Regions from separate parts of the Microbacterium sp. LB12 genome, predicted to be linked through region 2. Evidence: predicted binding sites of a transcription regulator. Region 2 holds the regulator's gene; the other holds the start of a gene.

Region 1 (9,822 bases), on a different contig from region 2:
TCCGACGGCGCTGAGCACGCCGAAGATTCCGCGCCAGTCCATGATCCGGGCGAGCTGCCCGCCGACGACCGGCGCGATGATCGGCGCGGTGCCCGACACGAGGAACAGCAGCGACAGCATCCGCGACAGCTCGACGCCCTCGAACTGGTCGCGGGCGATGGCCAGGCAGATCACGATGCCCGCCGAGCCGGCGAGCCCCTGCAGGAAACGGGCGACCAGCAGCAGCTCGATGTTCGGCGCGACCGCGCACACGAGGGAGAGCACGGCGAAAGCGGCGACCCCGATCATCAGCGGCAGGCGCCGACCGAGGCGATCGCTCAGCGGTCCCGCGACGAGCTGCCCGAGACCGAGACCGATCATGCACGCCGACATCGTCACCTGCGCCAGGGCCTCCGTCGTGCCCAGCGACGCGGCCAGCTGCGGCAGCTGCGGCAGATACAGGTCCATCGACAGCGGGCCGAACGCCTCCAGCATCCCGAGCACCAGCATCGCCCGCAGCGTGCTCATGCGCGGGCGCGCGGGCCCCTCGGCGAGGGGCAGGCTCATCCTTCCCGGCGCAGGATGCGGCGCAACCAGCTCTCGCGGGCGGCGACGGCGGCCTGGGAGACCTCAGCATCGGGAGAGAACCCGGCGAACCCGTGATAGCCGCCCGCCCAGACGTGCAGCTCGGCCTGTCCTCCGGTCGCCCAGATGCGCAGCGCATAGTCGACGGCCTCATCGCGGAACGTCTCCGCGGCGCCCACCTCGATGAACGCGGGAGCGAGGCCTGCGAGGTCGGTGGCACGGGCGGGGGCCGTGTACGGAGAGACCCGATCGGTGAACCGGTCGTCCGCGGCGATGGCATCCCACGCGGTGTCGTTGTTGTTCCGATCCCACGCGCCGAAGCCGTCGTACTGTCGGCTGGAAGAGGTCTCGTTGCGGTCGTCGAGCATCGGACACCCGAGCAGCTGACCGGCCAGGCGCGGTCCGCCGCGGTCGCGGGCGATCAGGGCGACGGCGGCGGAGAGGCCCCCACCGGCACTCATCCCCGAGGCGATGATGCAGTCGGGATCGATGCCGAGTTCCTCGGCATGCGCGGCCATCCATTCCAACGCGGCGTAGCAGTCCTCGGCCTGCGCCGGTCCCGGGTGCTCGGGTGCCAGGCGGTACTCGACCGCGACGCCCACGACGCCGTGCCTTTCAGCGAGGTCGATGAGTTCCGCGGTGCCGAAGAACCGGGTGCCCAGCACCATGCCGCCGCCGTGGATCGACAGCACCGCGGGGGCGGGCGCGGCTGCCGATCGGGTGGGACGCACGATCGTGATCTCGATGTCGGGCGCGCCGACAGGGCCGGGAATCACGCGGTCCTCCCAGGTGACGTCGCGCCCCTCGGCCTGCACGGCCATCGACGGGATGATGGTCGCGAAGTGGTCCCGGTTCGCGTGGATCGTCTCCGCACGCAGCGGGATGATCTCGACCATCCCGACGAAGGCGTCGAGCCCGGCGACGAGCTCCGGGTCGTAGGGGACCGGCCGCGGCGCGGTCATAGTGCGGCCCGCCAGATCCGGCGCAACCACGACGCGCGGGCGGCGAGGGCGGCGCGCGAGATCTCGGCCTCCGGCATGTACATGTCGAATCCGTGCGCCCCGCCTCCCCAGACGTGCAGCTCGGCCTGTCCGCCGGTCGCCCAGATGCGCAGTGCGTACTCGGTGTCCTCATCGCGGAACGCCTCGGCCTCTCCCACCTCGATGAACGCGGGCGGGAGTCCGGCGAGGTCGGCCGCGCGACTCGGGGCCGCATAGGCGGGAGCATCCGCACGGAAGGCCAGGTCGTCGCCCAGCACGCACGACCACGCCAGCAGATTCAGCTCGCGCTGCCAGGTGCCGATGCCGTCGTACTGACGGCTCGCGACGGAGGTGTTCGTGTTGTCGATCATCGGGCACAGCAGCAGTTGTCCCGCCATCTCCGGGCCCTGCCGGTCGCGGGCCAGGAGGGCGACCGCGGCCGTGAGGCCTCCACCCGCGCTCCCGCCGCCGACCACGATGCGCTGCGGATCGATGCCGAGCTCGGCGGCGTGCGCGTGCACCCACACGAAGGCGGCGTAGCAGTCCTCCACCCCGGCCGGGTAGGGGTCCTCGGGTGCGAGTCGGTACTCGACGTTGACCGCGACCACTCGGTGCTCGGCGACGATGTCGACCACGCGGCCGGTCTCCCAGGAGCGGTGGCCGACGATCATGCCGCCGCCGTGGATGTTCACGAACCCGGGGAGCACATCGCCGCGCGTGCCGGTCGGGCGGAACACCGTGATCTCGATGTCGGGCGCGCCGTCAGGACCGGGGATGACGCGGTCCGCCCACTCGATGTCGCGGCCGGCGATGACCGTGTCGTTGTCGGGGAACATCCGGTCGACGCCCTCGCGTGGAAGGGTGTCACGGGTGAGGGCGGGCTGCGGGTTCTTCGCGAGCTCGTCGAGCACGGCCTGCACCTCGGGATCGAAGGGCACGGGCGTGACGGTCGGGTGTCCGACGGCGGTGGTGGTCATGGTTCTCCTTGCAGCGGTGTGGGGGAGCGGGGGTCAGGGGCCTTCGGGATCGACGACCCCTTCGTCGGCCCAGAACGGTTCGACGAGGCGGCGCAGCTCCTCGGCGCCGACGCGGTCGACCAGGGCTGCGGCGTCGAGATTCGCGCGCAGCTGTTCGATGCTCGATGCGCCGAACAGCGTGGTCGTGAGAGCCGGATGCGTGAGCGTGAACGCGATCCCGAGCTGCGCGGGTGAGACGGCGAGCGAGGAGGCGAGGTCGGCGAAGGCCGGCACGTCCGCGATGATCCGCTCCCGGATGTCACCCGGGTCGCGTCCGATCTGCCGGTCGCCTCTGATCTTCCCGGCCAGCACACCGCCCTCCAGGCAGTCGGAGGCCTGCAGGGCCAGCCCCTGCTCCCAGAGGCGCGCGAACGGTTCGCCGTCGGGGATCGAACGTCGGGAGACGCTGTACTTGAGCTGGGCGATCTGCGGGCCGGCGACACCCTCTGCGGACGCGATGTCCATCAGCGCCTGGATGCTCGACGCCGACCAGTTGTTCACTCCCCACGCGCGGATCAGACCGGCCTCCGCGAGCCGGGCGAGGTCGAGCACGAGGTCGCGCAGGTCGAGGTCGTCACGGCGCAGGTCGCCGAGGATCACGAGGTCGGCGTGCTCCACCCCGACGCGTGTCAGGGCGTTCTCCAGCTGCGGGCGGAAACCGTCGTCGCCGAACGCCTCGAGCCACAGCTTCGACGACAGCAGCCACTCGTCGCGGCGAAGTCCTGCGGCGCGCACCATCGCGGAGAAGATGACATCCGTGAAGACGGGCGGTGCGCCCGGGGCGGAGTACACGCCGACGTCGAACAGGTTCACGCCGCGGTCGACTGCTTCGCGGAGCATGGAGACCGCGTCGGCGAAGTCCATCCGGTCGTAGGTGTGCCAGGAGCCGAGCGAGAACAGCGAGGCGTCGATGCCACTGCGGCCGATCTCGCGGAGGGGCAGGAGGGGAGTGGTCATGGGAGTCCTCACCGTCTCGGGTCGATGACGGCCTTGACCTCATCGAGGTGGTGCATGTGGGCGATCTTCGACGACGCCTCGGCGAGACCGACCGGCTCGCTGAAGAGGTCGTCCCAGGGGAATCGGTCGGCGAACGCGGTGAAGAAGTCGATCGCGCGCGCGTAGTCGGAGATGTCGCCGTTGAGCGAGCCGACGACGGTGAGCTCCTTGCCCATGATGCTGCTGATCGGGAAGCCGTCGCCCGCGGGTCCGGTCGACCCGACGATCGTGACGGTGCCGCGCTGGGCGGCAATCGCGATCGCGTCGGGCCCGACGCTCGGAGCGCCGGCGAAGTCGAAGACGTGGTCGGCACCGCGGCTTCCCGTCAGCGCCAGGACCTGGTCGACGACCGGACCATCGCGGAAGTCGACGACCGCGTCGGCGCCGAAGCGGCCGGCGAGTTCCAGGCGCGACGCGGGGGCGCCGACCGTCACGACCTGGCCCGCGCCGGAGATCTTCGCGACGGCCGTGGCGAAGATGCCCAGCGCACCCGCGCCCTGCACGACCACGCTCGAGCCCGGACGGATGCGTCCTGCCCGCTCGAACGCCCGCAGGACGGTCTTGGCCGCGCATCCGGCCATCGAGGCCCAGGTGTCCTTGACGGATGACGGGAGCAGCAGCTTCGCCGCACCGGGGGTCACGTAGGCGTACTCCGCGAGGCCCGCGGTGGCGAAGGGGTGCACGTCGGCGCGCTGCAGGAAGCCGTACCCGCGATGCGAACAGGCGACGGGCTCGCGCAGCACCACGCAGCCGTAGCACTCGCCGCAGGTCGACTCGGACCAGCCGATGCGGTCGCCGGGGGAGAGCGGACGTCCGAGGGCGTCCTTCGTGTCCGGTCCGGTGGCGACGATCTCACCGACCATCTCGTGGCCGAGCACCATCGGGAGCATGCCGGGGAAGGTCATCCGCCCCTCCCAGATCTCGATGTCGGTGCCGCACAGCGTGGTGCAGGCGATGCGCACGAGGGCGGCGCCGGGTTCGATCTCGGCGGGGAGCGGGAGGTCCTGCAGGGCGAGCGGTTCGCCGTGCGCGGTGAGCACGGCGGCGCGGGTGGTGGTGGGGAGTGGCATGCGGATTCTCCAGTCGCGGGCGGATGGCGGATCGGAAAAGGGGCCTGGGAAGGGGCGGGAAGGGGTGGAATCGATCCCGCGTCAGACCAGGAGCTGGCCGCCGTCGACGGCGACGGACACTCCGGTGATGTGGCTGGCGGCATCGCTCGCGAGGAACAGCACGAGCGGGGTGATCTGGTCGACCTCGGCGATCGAGCCGAGGGGGATGCGCGACTCCCATGCCGCGCGCGCCTCCGGGTTCGAGGCGAAGTCGGCGGTCAGCGGTGTGAGCACGGGACCGGGAGCGACGGCGTTGACGCGCACGCCGGAAGCGGCGAGTTCGATAGCGGCGGTGCGGGTGAGGGCGTCCACCGCGGCCTTGGTCGCCTCGTAGTGACCGAGACCGGGGGTGGGCTGGCGTGCGCCGATGGAGGAGATGTTGACGATCGAGCCGTGACCGGCCTCGGCGAGCAGGGCGCCGAACACCCGCAGCATGAGGAACGTGCCGCGCACGTTGACCCGAAGAGCCGCATCCACGACGTCGACCGGGACCTCCTGGAGCGTGCCGCCGCCCGCGACGATGCCCGCGTTGTTGACGAGCACGTCGATACCGCCGTCGGCGGCGAGGCGATCGGCGGCGGCTCGGACGGAGGCCTCGTCGCCGATGTCGAGCGTGAGGGCGGTGGCTCCGATCTCGGCCGCCACGGCGGCAGCGGCATCCGCGTTCACGTCGCCGATGAACACCTCGTCTCCCGCGTCGCGGAAGGCGGCGGCGATGCCGCGACCGAGGCCGGATGCGCCTCCGGTGACCAGGATGCGGCGGGGGGATGCGGTCATGTTCGTCCTCACTGACGGCTGTTCTGAAGGGGTGTCTCCGTTATATTCTACAAACATAGAAAAACACAACCCCGTGTCTCGAGACGGCGAAGGAGCCTTCATGCCCGAAACGACATATCCCCGGAAGTCCCTGAATCCTGCGGGACTCCCCGTGCCTCCGCTGGCCCTCGGCTCGTGGAACACGTGGGACCGGATGGATGCCGACGAGGCGGTCGCGCTGATCCGCCGGGCCGTCGAGGGGGACGCCGGCTTCTTCGACGTCGCGTACTACAACATGGGTCCGCATGCCGAGAACTCGAAGACCGACATCCTCTTCGGGCAGGCGCTCCGGGCGAGTGGCGTCGCGCGCGGGGACGTCGTGCTGTGCGGCAAGCTCTGGCTGTGGGACTGGCCGAACCAGGGGTTCCGTGCACAGCTCGTGGAGTCGCTGCAACGCGCAGGACTCGACCGGTTCGACACTCTCGTGGTGGGGGACTATCTCGACGCCCCCGACCTGCCGCGACTCGTCGCCGACGTGAACGAGCTGATCGCGGAAGGGCTCGTCGACTCCTGGGGCATCAACAACTGGCGCGTCGAGCACACGCGCGAGGCGCTCGCGCAGGCCGAGGAACAGGGCGCGGCGGGTCCGGTGTTCGCCCAGCTGAAGTACGGCATCGCCCGGAGGTCGATGGCTGAGGGCGACGCCTACGGTCCGCTGTTCGCGGACGGCACGCTGACACTCCAGGCGTCGGACGTGTTCGAGGGTGGCATCCTCGCCACCGGGCGCATGCCCGAGCGCAAGATCGGCGCCGATGTGGGCGGCATCCGCGAGCAGATCGCCGCGGTCTACCCCGAGGTCGCGCGGGTGGCGGGGGAGTTCGGTGTGACGCCCGCCGCGCTCGGCATCGCCTTCTGCCTGTCGAACCCCGCCACCGCGAACGTGCTGTTCGGCGCCTCACGCCTCTCCCAGTTGGAGGAGAACCACGCGGCGCTCGCACTCGCGCGCGACCACGGCACAGAGGTGCGGGCGGCGCTCGCCGGATGCTGGGTCGACCGGGATGTGCGGGCCGACGGGGTGTGGTGAGGGCTCAGTGCGCGCCGCCGAACTCGATCATCGCGACGCCGGCCGCGATGAGGGCGACGCCGAGCGCCATCAAGAGGGAGAAGTGGTCTTTGAAGATCACGCGCCCGAGCACCGCGGTCACGGCTACACCGGCAGCCGCCCAGATGCCGTAGGCGACCCCCACCGGCATCCCCAGGGCGAGGATCGTTCCGAGCAGCGTGAAGGCCGCGAGGTAGCCGACGACGATCACCGGGATCCAGCGCCGGCGCCGAAGCCCTTCGGAGGCACGCAGGCTCAGGGTGGCGGTCACCTCGCTGGCGATCGCGAGGGCGAGCAGCAGCCAGGTCATGACGCGACCTCGGTCGACGCGCGCTCATGCGAGCCGAGCTCGACCAGCAGCACGCCGACCACGATCACGCCGACGCCGACGATCTGCATCGGCCCCAGCTCCTCGCCGAACAGCACGGTGCCGAGCACGGCGGTGAGCACGACCCCGATCGCGGACCAGATGCCGTACGCGACGCCCACCGCCATCCCGCGATCCAGCACGACCGACAGCAGCCACAGCGAGCCCGTGTAGCCGATCACGACGACGATCAGCCAGAGCGGATGCGTGAACCCCTCGGCCGCGCGCAGTGAGAGTGTCGCGGTGACCTCCAGGCCGATCGCGAGGAGCAGTGGCGGCCATGCCGACGGGCGCGTGCGGTCTGTCATCGCGTGCCTTTCGTGGCGGTTCGAGGAGGGAAACGTGCCGAGGGGGCGCCAGATTCCCTCGTCGGGGGGCGATCGAGAGAAGCGGTGCATCCGTGGGGCAGGTCTTCGATTCTCTCTGCTGCCGGTGAACGCCGTGTGTCGTCGAGGCTCCGGGTATGGTGGCATGTCGGAATCTCTCGAACAAATCTTCTAAAGTCGGGTGTGATTCTCGGTAGAATCGAGTCATGTCGAAGTTGGCCGTGTTGCACGAGGCGATGTCCCGCCTCGATGCGGCGTGGGCTGATGCTGAAGACTCCGGCGAGCTGTCGCGCGCGCAACTGATCGCGGTGAGTTCCTCTCTCGGCGTGCTGCAGCGGAGGCTGGATGCGGTGCACGTCGAGGTGGCCGCGTGCATCTCTCGCGAGTCCCGCCCCGAGCTGGGGCCCGATGGGCTCGCGAAGCAGCAGGGCTTCCGCAGTCCGGCGACGTTGATCGCGGCCACCGTGGGTGTCTCGCGGGGTGATGCGACCCGGCTCGTGAAGGTGGGAGAAGCGGTCGCGCCGCGTGCGGATCTTCTGGGGGCGCCGTTGCCGGCGAGGTATCCGGTGGTGCGGGAGGCGCTCGGCGCGGGAACGCTGAGCGCCCAGGCGGCGGCCGTGGTCATCGCCCTGTTGGACCGGTGTCGCGTCGCGGTGGGGCTGGTGCGTATCGCTGAGGCCGAGCGCCTGCTGGTCGAGAAGGCGGCCGGGCTCGCGCTCGACGACGTGCGGAAGCTGGTCGTGCGGGCGGAGGCGTGGCTGGATCCCGATGGGGTGGAGCCGCGACTGGACGAGCAGCGTTCTCGGCGGTCGCTCGCCGTGTATGAGCGTGACGGGATGGTGCATCTGAATGCGGTCCTCGATGCCGAGACCGCCGCTCCCGTGGTGACGGCGATTCGCGGATATGTGACGGCGGCGTTCGCCGCGCGGAAAGGCTCGACCGTGCCGGAGGCGCCGGATGCGGATCGCCGCACAGTGCCGATGATTCAGGCCGATGCGCTCGCCGTGTTCGCCGCGCACGTGCTCGGGTGCGATGCCAAGGTGCCGCTGGCGGGGGCGACGATCGTGGTGCGGATGAGCCTCGACGACCTGGAGTCGGGCGCGGGCTCGGCCGAGATCGACGGGATGGAGCAGTCGATCAGCATCGGAGCCGCGCGGCGCATGGCCGCCGGCGGTGGAGTGATCCCGTGCGTGCTCGGCGCCGCGAGCGAAGTGCTCGACTCGGGGCGGGAGAAGCGCCTGTTCACGCGAGCGCAACGGTTGGCGCTGGTGGAGAGGGATGGCGGTTGTGCCATGTGTGGCCTGCCACCCGAGATGACGAAGGCGCACCACATCCGATGGTGGCAGCGAGATCACGGGCCGACGGACCTCTCGAACGGCGTGCTGCTGTGCGAGACCTGCCATCACCGCATCCACGACAACGGGTGGGATGTGCGCATCGATGGTGGTGGGGATGGGCGTGGGAGGGTGTGGTTCGTGCCCCCTGCGTCGGTCGACCCGGCGCGCGTCCCGCGTCTGGGCGGCAGGGCGCGGTTCGACATCGCCGCCTGAGGGTGCCGCCTGAGGGTGCCCGCCTGAGGGTGCCGCGTGATCGCGTCGGGTGCCTGTGTCGCTGGATTGCGATGCCTGCGCGCTCGGACAAGCCTGGTGCGCCCCGGAGCATGACCCCACGCCTCGGGAGCGAGAAACGCTCTTGCGCTCTTTTTCCACATCTGTAGACTAAACAGCACGACACATCGAAGTGACGTCGGATCCGGCCTCCGGTCAGCGGCACCTCGAACCTTCTTCACCACCCCTGCACCCGAGAGAAGGAACCATGAAACGAATGCCCCTCGCCCTCGCCGCGGCCCTTGCCGCGACACTGGCGCTCACCAGCTGCAGCGGCAGCGCAACGCCCTCGCCGTCCGACGGCGGCGGCGAAGGCCCCGATGCTCTCAACATCGGGAACTTCCTCGACATCACGTCGTGGGACCCCTCGCTCGCCGACATCGGGTTCGACGGCCCGTACCTCTCCGCCGTCTACGACGCCCTGATCGCCCTCGACGCCGACGGCGACCCGATCCCGTCGCTCGCCACCGCGTGGACCGTCGCCGACGACGACCTCAGCATCGACCTCGACATCCGCACCGACGCCGTGTTCAGCGACGGCACCCCGGTCGATGTCGACGCCGTGATCACGAGCCTCGAGTACCTCAAGGCCGGGGCGCGCTCCGGTGAGGCCTACGTCAACGTCGCCTCGTTCGACAAGGTCGACGATGACACCGTCCGCATCGCTCTCACGCAGCGCGACGACACGATCCTCTACTTCATGGGCCTCGGTCGCAGCTATGTCGCCTCGCCGGCAGCCATCGAAGCCGGCACCCTGGGCAGCGAGCCGATCGGTTCCGGTCCGTACGTCCTCGACAGCACGATGAGCGTCGCCGGTGCCGAGTACCACTTCACCAAGACCGCCGACCACTGGGACGCGAAGGCCTATCCGTTCTCCGAGCTGGCGATCTTCCCGATCACCGATGCCACCGCCCGACACAACGCGATGCTCAGTGGCCAGATCAACGTGCAGTACGGCGACGTCGCCAACCTCGAGCAGGCCACGCAGCAGGGCTGGAA
Region 2 (9,822 bases):
CCGCCCAGCCGGCCGGAAGGTTTCCGCACAGCTGGCCGACCACGAGGGCCGAGGCCACGAGGGCGGCGAAGGCCACGTCGGCGCCCATGGAGGCCGCGAGGACGGGGATCAACGGGATGACCGCGCCCTCGCCGAGCGAGAACAGGATCGTCGGCAGGTACACCATCGGTCCGAACTGCCGAAGAACCGTCGATGCACTGCTCACGTCCTCACGCTACTCCCGTCGACGCGGTCGTCCGGACGACGGCGTCCCCGCGCCGGCAGGCGGCACGTTAGGCTGGGGTGTCATGCTCGATCTAGATCTCTCCGCCGAAATCCAGGCGCTCAGGCACACCTTCGGTGACATCAGCGAGGTCGTCGATGTCTCCCGTCTCCGCGACGACATCGCGCGTCTCAGCGAGGAGGCCGGTGCTCCCGACCTCTGGGACGACACCGAGCGCGCCCAGAAGGTGACCAGCGCACTGAGCCACCGCCAGTCCGAGCTCGCCCGCATCACCGGCATCGCGCAGCGCCTCGACGACCTCGAGGTGCTCGTCGACCTCGCGAACGAGATGGGCGATGAGGACTCCGCGCAGGAGGCCCGCGCCGAGCTCACCGCGCTGACCGAGGTGATCAACCAGCTCGAGGTGCAGACGCTGCTCGACGGCGAGTACGACGAGCGCAGCGCCATCGTCACGATCCGCTCCGGCGCGGGCGGCGACGACGCGACGGACTTCGCCGAGATGCTCATGCGCATGTACTTGCGCTGGGCGGAGCGGCACAAGTACCCCGTCAAGGTGATGGACACGTCGTATGCGGAGGGCGCGGGCATCAAGTCCGCGACGTTCGAGATCGACGCCCCGTACGCGTTCGGCACCATCTCGGTCGAGGCAGGCACGCACCGTCTCGCGCGCATCAGCCCGTTCGGCTCGGCCGACAAGCGTCAGACGTCGTTCGCGGCCGTCGAGGTGATCCCCCTCATGGAGGAGGCGACCGAGGTCGACATCCCCGAGAGCGACATCCGCGTCGATGTGTTCCGCTCCTCGGGCCCCGGCGGACAGTCGGTCAACACGACCGACTCCGCCGTGCGCCTGACGCACCTTCCGACCGGCATCGTCGTGTCGATGCAGAACGAGAAGTCGCAGATCCAGAACCGTGCGGCCGCGATGCGCGTGCTGCAGACCCGCCTCCTGCTGCTGCAGAAGGAGCAGGAAGCGGCGAAGAAGAAGGAGCTCGCGGGCAACATCACCGCGAGCTGGGGCGACCAGATGCGCTCGTACTTCCTCTACGGTCAGCAGCTGGTGAAGGACCTGCGCACCGGTCAGGAGTCCGGCAACCCCGCCGCGGTGTTCGACGGCGACCTCGACGACTTCATCTCGGCGGGCATCCGCTGGCGCAAGCGCAAGATCGAGGACTGAGACCACGAAGAAAGGCCCCGGAGCGATCCGGGGCCTTTCTCGTCTCTTCAGGAATCAGTACCCCGCGTCGCGGAGGGTGCCGGTGATGTCGTCGTAGCTGAACACGATGCACTGCACGGTGCGGTCGCCCGAGCGGATCCAGGTGGACTTCGTCGGCTGGTAGTAGTAGAAGTCGAGTTCGGACTGGTCGTAGGAGACGCCGACGAACGACTCGAACTCCGCGAGGCAGCCGTCCCAGGCCGCCTCGTTGACGGCGGTGTCTCCCGGGAAGTCGGTGCCGTCCAGGTCGAAGATGAAGTAGACCTCGTCGCTGTGCGGCTCGTCGCATGGCACCACGGGAAGCTCATAGACCGCGTCGACGTCGGTGTAGTCGACGAACGGGAGGCAATCGCCCACGCGGAGGTCGGCGAAGGCGGTCATCTCCGCCCCCTCGATGTCGGCGGGATCGGTCGGGGCGGCGGGGCCCTCCGTGGTCGGACGCTCCGTCGGAACCGCGAACGGCACGCCGCCGTCCTCGGCGGACGATGCGATGCCCACCAGCAGGGACACGGCGATCGCCAGAACGGCACCGACGGCGCCGACGCCCAGGCCGGTGATGCCCGGCCACTTCCGACCGCGCAGGAACAGGGAGACGATCGACAGCACGATTCCCAGGGCGAAGATGCCCCATCCCACGATGGCGATCGCGGGGATGCACGCGCACACGACACCGATGACGACCGCCACAAGGCCGATGACGCCGACGACGGGGAAGGCGGCCGGTGCGGGGGGCACCGCCTGCGCGGGCCACGGGGTGCCCTGCGCCGGCGGGTAACCCTGAGCGGCGGGATAACCGGGCGCGGCGGGATACCCGGGCGCGGTCGGGTAGGCGGAGCCCGAGGGGCTCGACTGGTCCGCCGAGGTCGTCGACGCCAGCATGTACGGCGGTGCGAAGGGGGCGGGCTCGGCAGCGGGGATGGCTGCCGGTGTCGCGGTATCGGTGTCGGGTGCGGACGGCACGGGCGAGGTCGGTTCGACAGCCGGGATCGTGCTCTGCTCGACGACCGGTTCGCTCGCCTGCTCGATGTCCGCCTCGATGGGCGATGCCGATGCCGAGGCCGTCTCAGCGTCGGAGTGCGGGGCGGTGACCACGTGCTCCGTCCACTGCTGGCCGTCCCACCAGCGCTGTCGGCCGGATCCGTCGTCGTACCAACCGGCGGGCGTCGTCATGGGTCTCCCTCGCACACGTTCGGCCGCACCCCTCGGTGCGACCAGCATCTCCATGTATAGCAGTGGGTGCGGCCGCGGAAACGGTGTCAGCACGGGGCGATGTGACCCGTTCGCGAGGCGGACGCGCCGCTCGGGGTGTCGCTCGCGTCCACGACGGAACCCGCGCTTAGGCTCGAATCGCCATGATTCGGTTCGAGAACGTCACGAAACGCTACCGCGGGACGTCGAAGCCCGCCCTCTCCGGTGTCGACTTCGAGGTGCAGCGCGGGGAGTTCGTCTTCCTCGTCGGCGCCTCCGGCTCCGGCAAGTCCTCCTGTCTGCGCCTGATCCTGCGCGAAGACGTCCCGACCGCTGGTCGGATCGCCGTGCTCGGTCGCGATCTGCGCACGCTCGCCAACCGCAAAGTGCCGTACTTCCGGCGCCACATCGGCTCGGTGTTCCAGGACTTCCGACTGCTGCCGTCGAAGACCGTCTACCAGAACGTGGCGTTCACGCTGCAGGTGACGGGCTCCTCCCGCGGCTTCATCCAGCAGGCTGTGCCCGAGGTGCTTGCCCTCGTCGGCCTCGACGGCAAGCAGAAGCGCATGCCGCACGAGCTCTCCGGTGGTGAGCAGCAGCGCGTCGCGATCGCGCGTGCGCTCGTGAACCGACCGCAGGTGCTGCTCGCCGATGAGCCCACCGGAAACCTCGACCCCGCGACCTCGGTCGACATCATGCAGCTGCTCGCCCGCATCAACGCGGGCGGTACCACGGTCCTCATGGCCACGCACGAGGCGGGCTTCGTCGATCAGATGCAGCGTCGCGTCATCGAGCTGCGCGAAGGCGAGATGGTCCGCGACGAGGTGCACGGTGGCTACGGCGACACCTCGAACATCCCGCGCCTGGCGCCGGAGGAGGTGCGCGGTGCGGCTGCGGCTGCGGCGCTCACCGCCGTGCAGGAGGTGCAGCGCCAGACCGCCGATCTCTCCGTGGTGCGTGCTGCCCTCGCCGAGGAGCTCAGCTCGCAGCGCAAGGCTGCAGGCTCCGTGGCCGGCGCGGAGGAGGAAGCCGTGGTCCCTCCGGCTCCGCGCACGGTCGAGCCCCCCGTCACCGCTGAGCCGGCTCTCGTCGAGCCGCCGGTGGAGCCGGCGGTCGTGGAACCTCCCGCGGTCGTCGAGCCCGCAGTCGTCGAGCCTCCGGGGGTCGTCCGACTCCGGACGCATCCGATCACGCTGCCGACCGTGGACGTCGCCGAGCTGGGCGTCGCGGATCGTCTCGGTCTGTCCGACGAGGACGACGAGGAAGTGGGCCCGACCTCATGAGAATCGGTCTGATCCTCACGGAGGCCCTGGGTGGGCTCCGACGCAACATCTCGATGGTGATCTCCGTCGTGCTCGTCACATTCGTCTCGCTGACCTTCGTGGGAGCGGCGATCCTGATGCAGGGCCAGATCGGAGTGATGCGCGGATACTGGGCCGAACGGGCGCAGGTCGCCGTGTACATGTGCTCCGCGGTGTCCGAGTCCGAGACCTGCATCGACGGCGCGGCGAGCGAAGAGCAGGTCGACGCCGTCCGCGCGCAGCTCGAAGGAGACGCGCTCAAGCCTCTCATCAGCTCGATGACGTTCGACACCAAGGAAGAGACCTACGCCAAGCTCGTCGATCAGCTCGGCGCCGAACAGGCGAGCGTGCTCACCCCGGACCAGGCTTTCGAGGTGTTCTTCGTCACGATGAAGGATCCCGGGCAGTCGCAGGTACTCGCCGAAGCATTCAGCGGTCAGGCGGGCGTGGAGCAGGTGAAGGACCAGCTCCAGTACCTCGAACCGCTGTTCTCGGCGCTCACGGTCGCCACGTACATCGCCGTCGGCATCGCCGTGCTCATGCTGATCGCCGCGACCCTGCTGATCGCCACGACGATCCGATTGTCGGCGTACGCACGACGCAAGGAGATCGGCATCATGCGGCTGGTCGGCGCCTCGAACCGCTTCATCCAGACTCCGTTCGTCCTGGAAGGCGTGTTCGCGGCCTTCCTCGGCTCGGCGCTGGCGAGCGCCGCAGTCGTCGCCGGCATGCACTTCGGCGTGAACGGCTACCTCCGCGGGCGCGTCCCTTTCATCACCACGTGGGTGACCATGCAGGATGCCGTGCTCGTTGTACCGGTTCTGATCGGGATCGGCGTCGTGCTCGCCGCGCTGTCGGCCGGATTCGCGATCCGGCGCTGGCTCCGTACCTGATAGCCTGAAAGGCTGCTCGGTCGGATCGATCGATCGGGCTCATCACGGCAACAGGAGAGCATCATGCCCAGGGAACGCGGAGAGAAGGTCGTCGCGACCAATCGTCGCGCACGTCACGACTACACGATCGAGAAGTCGTACGAGGCGGGGATGGTGCTCACCGGCACCGAGGTCAAGTCACTGCGCCAGGGGCGCGCCAACCTCAGCGACGGCTACGCGTTCGTCAAGGGCAACGAGGTCTTCCTCGACTCCGTGCACATCCCGGAGTACTCGCAGGGGCATTGGACGAATCACTCGGCGAAGCGCATCCGCAAGCTGCTGCTGCATCGCGAAGAGATCGCGAAGATCGCGCACGCCGTCTCGGCGGGGGGATACACCCTGATCCCGCTCAAGCTGTACTTCTCCGACGGGCGCGCGAAGGTCGAGATCGCCCTCGCGAAGGGCAAGCGCGAGTACGACAAGCGCCAGACCTTGCGTGAGCGTCAGGACACCCGCGAGGCGGACCGCGCCATGCGCCTGCGCAACCGCATGGGCGAGTAGCGCCGGACGGTCACAGCCGCGGTTCGAATCCGAACACCCGGCCGAGGAACCGCAGTTCGCGGTCCAGTGCGTCGACGATCGTCTCGGCGCTGCGGAAGCCGTGTCCTTCGGCGGGATACAGCACGTACTCGTGGTCGACTCCGCGAGCCGCGAGAGCGTCACGGATGGCCTCGGATTGGGACGGCGGCACCACGCGGTCCTCGCCACCCTGCTGCAGCAGTACGGGGACGTCGATGCGGTCGGTGTGGGTGAGCGGCGAGCGTTCGATGTACAGCTGCTCGTACTCCGGCAGCGGCCCGACCAGCCCGTCGATGTACGAGGCTTCGAAGTCGTGCGTCTCCGCGACGAGCATCCGCAGATCGGCGACGCCGTAGCGGCTGATGCCGACCGCGAACGCGCCGCCGCGCACGAGTGCCGAGAGCACGGTCCACCCGCCCGCCGAGCCGCCGCGGATCGCGATGCGGGCGGGGTCGGCGAGTCCGGCGTCCGCCAGCCCCGTCGCCGCAGCGATCACGTCGTCGACGTCCACGACGCCCCACTGCCCGTCGAGCCGCTCGCGATACGCGCGTCCGTAGCCGGTGGATCCGCCGTAGTTGACGTCGAGCACGCCGATGCCGCGGCTCGTGTAGAACGCGATCGACGCGGAGGAGGCCCCGGTGACATGCGCTGTGGGTCCGCCGTGCACGAGCACGACGTAGGGCGGGAGCTCGCCGTCGGGTGCGGTGGCCTCCGGATGTGCCGGGGGATAGGCGAAGGCGTGTACGGCGCCGTGCGGCCCCTCTACCTCGATCGAGACAGCGGGCGGCATCCAGTGCGGATCGACCTCCGCGCCGCCGCGCACCGCGACCACGTCTCCGGAGTCGACATCGACGCACCACAGCCCCGGATCCACGCGTGAGCCGTTGCCGGAGAGGAGCACGCGGCTCCCGTCCACGTCATCCACGCTCACGTGGCCGTCGGCGGGGACGTCGATCGGGCGCACGGTGCCGTCGGGGTCGATGATCACGACGGCGTCGCGGCCATTCGTGCGCACCGCGACGATCCGGCCGTCGTCGAGTGGACGGAACCAACGGTTGCCGAGCACCCAGAGCCCGTAGCCGGTGTCGGCGTCGGCGGGCGCGATCGGCCGCGGTGCGGCGACGGGTGCGACGCCGTCGAGCGTCACGCGGTACAGCCCCCAGCGGTCGTCCGGGTCGTCGGCGAAGACCAGGTCGGAATCGCTGATCCATTCCGGTTGCAGTGCCGCGCGGGAGCGGACCGTCTGCGGCTGCCCGCCGTCGAGTGCGCCCACCTGCAGGTGCGCCTCCTCCCAGGGCATCCGGCCGCGATTCCAGGCGACCCACGCCGCGCGGGTCCCGTCCGGAGACAGGGCCGGATGCGCGTAGAAGCCCTCGCCCCGCGCGATCACCCGGATCGCGGAGGGATCGTCCGCTGCGGACCCGTCGAGAGGGATCTCGATGATCGCGCGCGTGTGCGGCGTCGTGGCGAGATCCTCCCGCACGGCCAGCAGACGACCGCCCTGCACCCGCAGGCCCCCATGCGCAGGGCCGGATGCTGTGAGAGGCACGGGCTCCGCGCCCCGCACCATCCGGTGCACCCGCTGGTCGCCCGCGTCCACGAAGTACAGTGTGCCCGCGTGGTCCGCGGTCCAGGCGCCTCCGCCGTACTCGTGCACGCGCGAGCGGGCGCTCCACGGCGCGGGCAGGATCTCGGCCCCGGAAGAGCTCCGCACCGTCACCCGCCCCTTCTGGGAGGGCACCGACTCGCCCCACCAGATCTCCGTGCCGACGAACCGTGCGCCGTCGATGCGCGGTGAGGATGCCGCGACGGACGCGGGGGAGAAGGACGAGGACCAGGAACCGTACGGAGACGACGACATGCATCGAGCCTATGGGCGGATCACACGCGGCATCGCACGCGATGGAAGACTGGGGTCATGAGCCGCATGACAGGCCGCGCGATCGGCAGCTGGAGCCTCCGCCTCGACGCTGTCTACTGTCTGATCCTCGGCGCGTTCGTCGCGGTCGTCGCGCCTCAGCTCGCGACGGTGATCGCGCTCCCTGCACTACTGCTGACCGTGGTGGGGCTCGTCGTCGTCGGCTGGTCGGCGCTCGTGCTCTGGATGGTGGCCCGCACACGATTGCGGTCAGCGCTCCGGCTCGTGCTGTGCGTCAACATCCTCGCGAGCGTGCTCATCGCCGCGGCGTCGTTCACGGCATCGAGCGCACTCGTCGTGATCGCCGTGCTGGCCGTCGCGTGCGAGGTCGCGCTGTTCGCGGTGAGCCAGGTCGTCGCCATCCGTCGGCTGAACGCTCACCCGACAGACGGCGCGACGGCATAGCGTCGCCGCGGCGGCTCAGACCGCGCGCAGCACCGCGACGATCTTGCCGAGGATCACGGCCTCGTCGCCGAGGATGGGCTCGAACGCGGAGTTGCGGGGGAGCAGCCAGGTGTGGCCGTCGCGGCGACGCAGGACCTTGACCGTCGCCTCGCCATCGAGCATCGCGGCCACGATCTCGCCGTTCTCGGCACTGTTCTGCGATCGCACGACGACCCAGTCGCCGTCGCAGATCGCGGCGTCGATCATCGACTCACCGCTGACCTTGAGCATGAACAGATCGCCCTTGCCGACCAGTTGGCGGGGGAGCGGGAAGATCTCCTCGACCTGCTGATCAGCCGTGATCGGCACGCCGGCGGCGATGCGCCCGACCAGCGGAACGAGTGCGGCGTCGCCGACGGGGGTCGCGACGTCGGCGGGGTTCTCGGTGCTGCTGCCGGGCAGGTCGATGAGCACTTCCATCGCCCTGGTCTTGCCAGGGTCGCGCCGCAGGTACCCGCTGAGCTCGAGCTGGCCGAGCTGGTGGGTCACGCTGGAGAGCGACTTGAGGCCGACTGCATCGCCGATCTCGCGCATGCTCGGCGGGTAACCATGGTTCGCGATCGAGTTCTGGATGACCTCGAGGATCGCCATCTGCTTCGCACTCAGGCTCTTGCGACGGCGCGTCCGCGGAGCCTCCGACTCGGGGGCAGAGTTCTCGCTCATGGTGCTCCTTCAGTGCGTGATCCCGACGTCGCTCTTCGAATGTCGGTGGCCCGTGGTGGGGTGTCCTTATCGAAACCGTATCCGAGATTCGGGCCGATCTGGAAGATCTGTTCGAGCGTGTCGGGCTGATTTCCGGGTGTGGTTTCGAAGAATACTTGACAGATGTTCGAACTCGAAGATATCTTCGGTAAGTAGCTTCGCATCAACGGCTCCCGGCCGAGTCGCGGATGCGAACGCTACGCCAACTTCCCCGGTGGCTTCACGGCTCCGGGACAGGCTAAGGAGCACCACATGAGCAGCATCAGCTTCAGCACCGCGGCAGTCATCCCGGCACCGGCACGTCCGGCGACGCGACTGCGGTTGACGGCGCGCGGCCGTGCTGTGCTGCTCGCCCTCGCCTCCGTGCCGCTCGCCATCGGGATCGCCTTCGCCGCGATCAGCGGTGGCAGCGCAATCGCCTCCGGAGCAGACACCGCGGCCGTGAGTGTCGAGACCGTCACGGTCATGCCGGGTGACACGCTGTGGTCGATCGCGACCTCGGTGGCACCCGATGCGGACCCGCGCGACGTCATCGGCGAGATCAGCCGCATGAACCTGCTGCGCGGCGGCGAGCTCCAGATCGGGCAGCGGCTCGCGATTCCGGCTCAGTACACGAACTGATCATCGGCGTCGCGCGCCGCAACGTGTGCAGCGGTCAGGTGGTCGCGGCCTAGCATGGGAAGGGTGACCCTCTCCCTCAACGATCTTCCGCTACGTGACGATCTTCGCGGATTGACGCCCTATGGCGCTCCGCAGGCGCCGCTTCCGATCGCGCTCAACGTGAACGAGAACACGCATCCGGTCCCGGATGCCGTGGCGAGCGACATCCTCGACGACATCGCGGTGGCGATCCGAGATGTCAACCGCTACCCGGATCGTGAGTTCACCGCACTCCGGGAGGCGTTCGCCGGGTACCTCGGGCACGGCCTCTCCGCCGATCAGATCTGGGCGGGCAACGGTTCCAACGAGGTGCTGCAGCACATCCTCCAGGCATTCGGTGGTCCAGGGCGCACGGCGTTCGGGTTCGCGCCGACCTACTCGATGTATCCGCTGATCGCACAGGGGACCGGTGCGCGCTGGGTTGCTGGGACCCGACAGCCCGACTACACGATCACCGCCGACGAGGCAGCGGAGCAGGTGCGCGACGCCGACCCCGACGTGATCATCCTGTGCTCGCCGAACAACCCGACGGGAACACCGCTCGGGCTCGATGTCGTCGAAGCGGTCTATGAGGCGTCCCGGGGCGTCGTCATCGTCGATGAGGCCTATCAGGAGTTCGCGCCTCACGACGCGCCGTCCGCGCTGACGCTGCTCGAGGGGCGCCCGCGTCTCGCCGTCTCGCGCACCATGAGCAAGGCCTTCGCCTTCGCCGGGGCGCGCGT

What was found. The regulator LexA, encoded in region 2, represses DNA repair genes until DNA is damaged. The targets are predictions, from matches to a motif close to TCGAACANNTGTTCGA.
Region 1: a site for LexA is predicted at 7,375-7,390, ahead of WFM69_RS11545 (DUF222 domain-containing protein). Genes of this name have one in related genera too.

What each region holds. Positions count from the first base shown of each region.
Region 1 covers NZ_JBBCPF010000005.1:275,439-285,260, forward strand. Annotated here, with positions in the region: gene WFM69_RS11500 (multidrug effflux MFS transporter) at 1-546, opposite strand, end outside; gene WFM69_RS11505 (alpha/beta hydrolase) at 543-1,526, opposite strand; gene WFM69_RS11510 (alpha/beta hydrolase) at 1,523-2,521, opposite strand; gene WFM69_RS11515 (aldo/keto reductase) at 2,555-3,517, opposite strand; gene WFM69_RS11520 (zinc-binding dehydrogenase) at 3,526-4,626, opposite strand; gene WFM69_RS11525 (SDR family NAD(P)-dependent oxidoreductase) at 4,708-5,442, opposite strand; gene WFM69_RS11530 (aldo/keto reductase) at 5,543-6,505, shown strand; gene WFM69_RS11535 (DMT family transporter) at 6,510-6,833, opposite strand; gene WFM69_RS11540 (DMT family transporter) at 6,830-7,198, opposite strand; gene WFM69_RS11545 (DUF222 domain-containing protein) at 7,423-8,766, shown strand; gene WFM69_RS11550 (ABC transporter substrate-binding protein) at 9,032-9,822, shown strand, end outside.
Region 2 covers NZ_JBBCPF010000004.1:260,782-270,603, forward strand. Annotated here, with positions in the region: gene WFM69_RS09930 (MFS transporter) at 1-166, opposite strand, end outside; gene prfB (peptide chain release factor 2) at 288-1,397, shown strand; gene WFM69_RS09940 (DUF2510 domain-containing protein) at 1,452-2,606, opposite strand; gene ftsE (cell division ATP-binding protein FtsE) at 2,789-3,907, shown strand; gene ftsX (permease-like cell division protein FtsX) at 3,904-4,818, shown strand; gene smpB (SsrA-binding protein SmpB) at 4,882-5,358, shown strand; gene WFM69_RS09960 (S9 family peptidase) at 5,369-7,237, opposite strand; gene WFM69_RS09965 (hypothetical protein) at 7,295-7,699, shown strand; gene lexA (transcriptional repressor LexA) at 7,715-8,401, opposite strand; gene WFM69_RS09975 (LysM peptidoglycan-binding domain-containing protein) at 8,693-9,061, shown strand; gene WFM69_RS09980 (histidinol-phosphate transaminase) at 9,125-9,822, shown strand, end outside.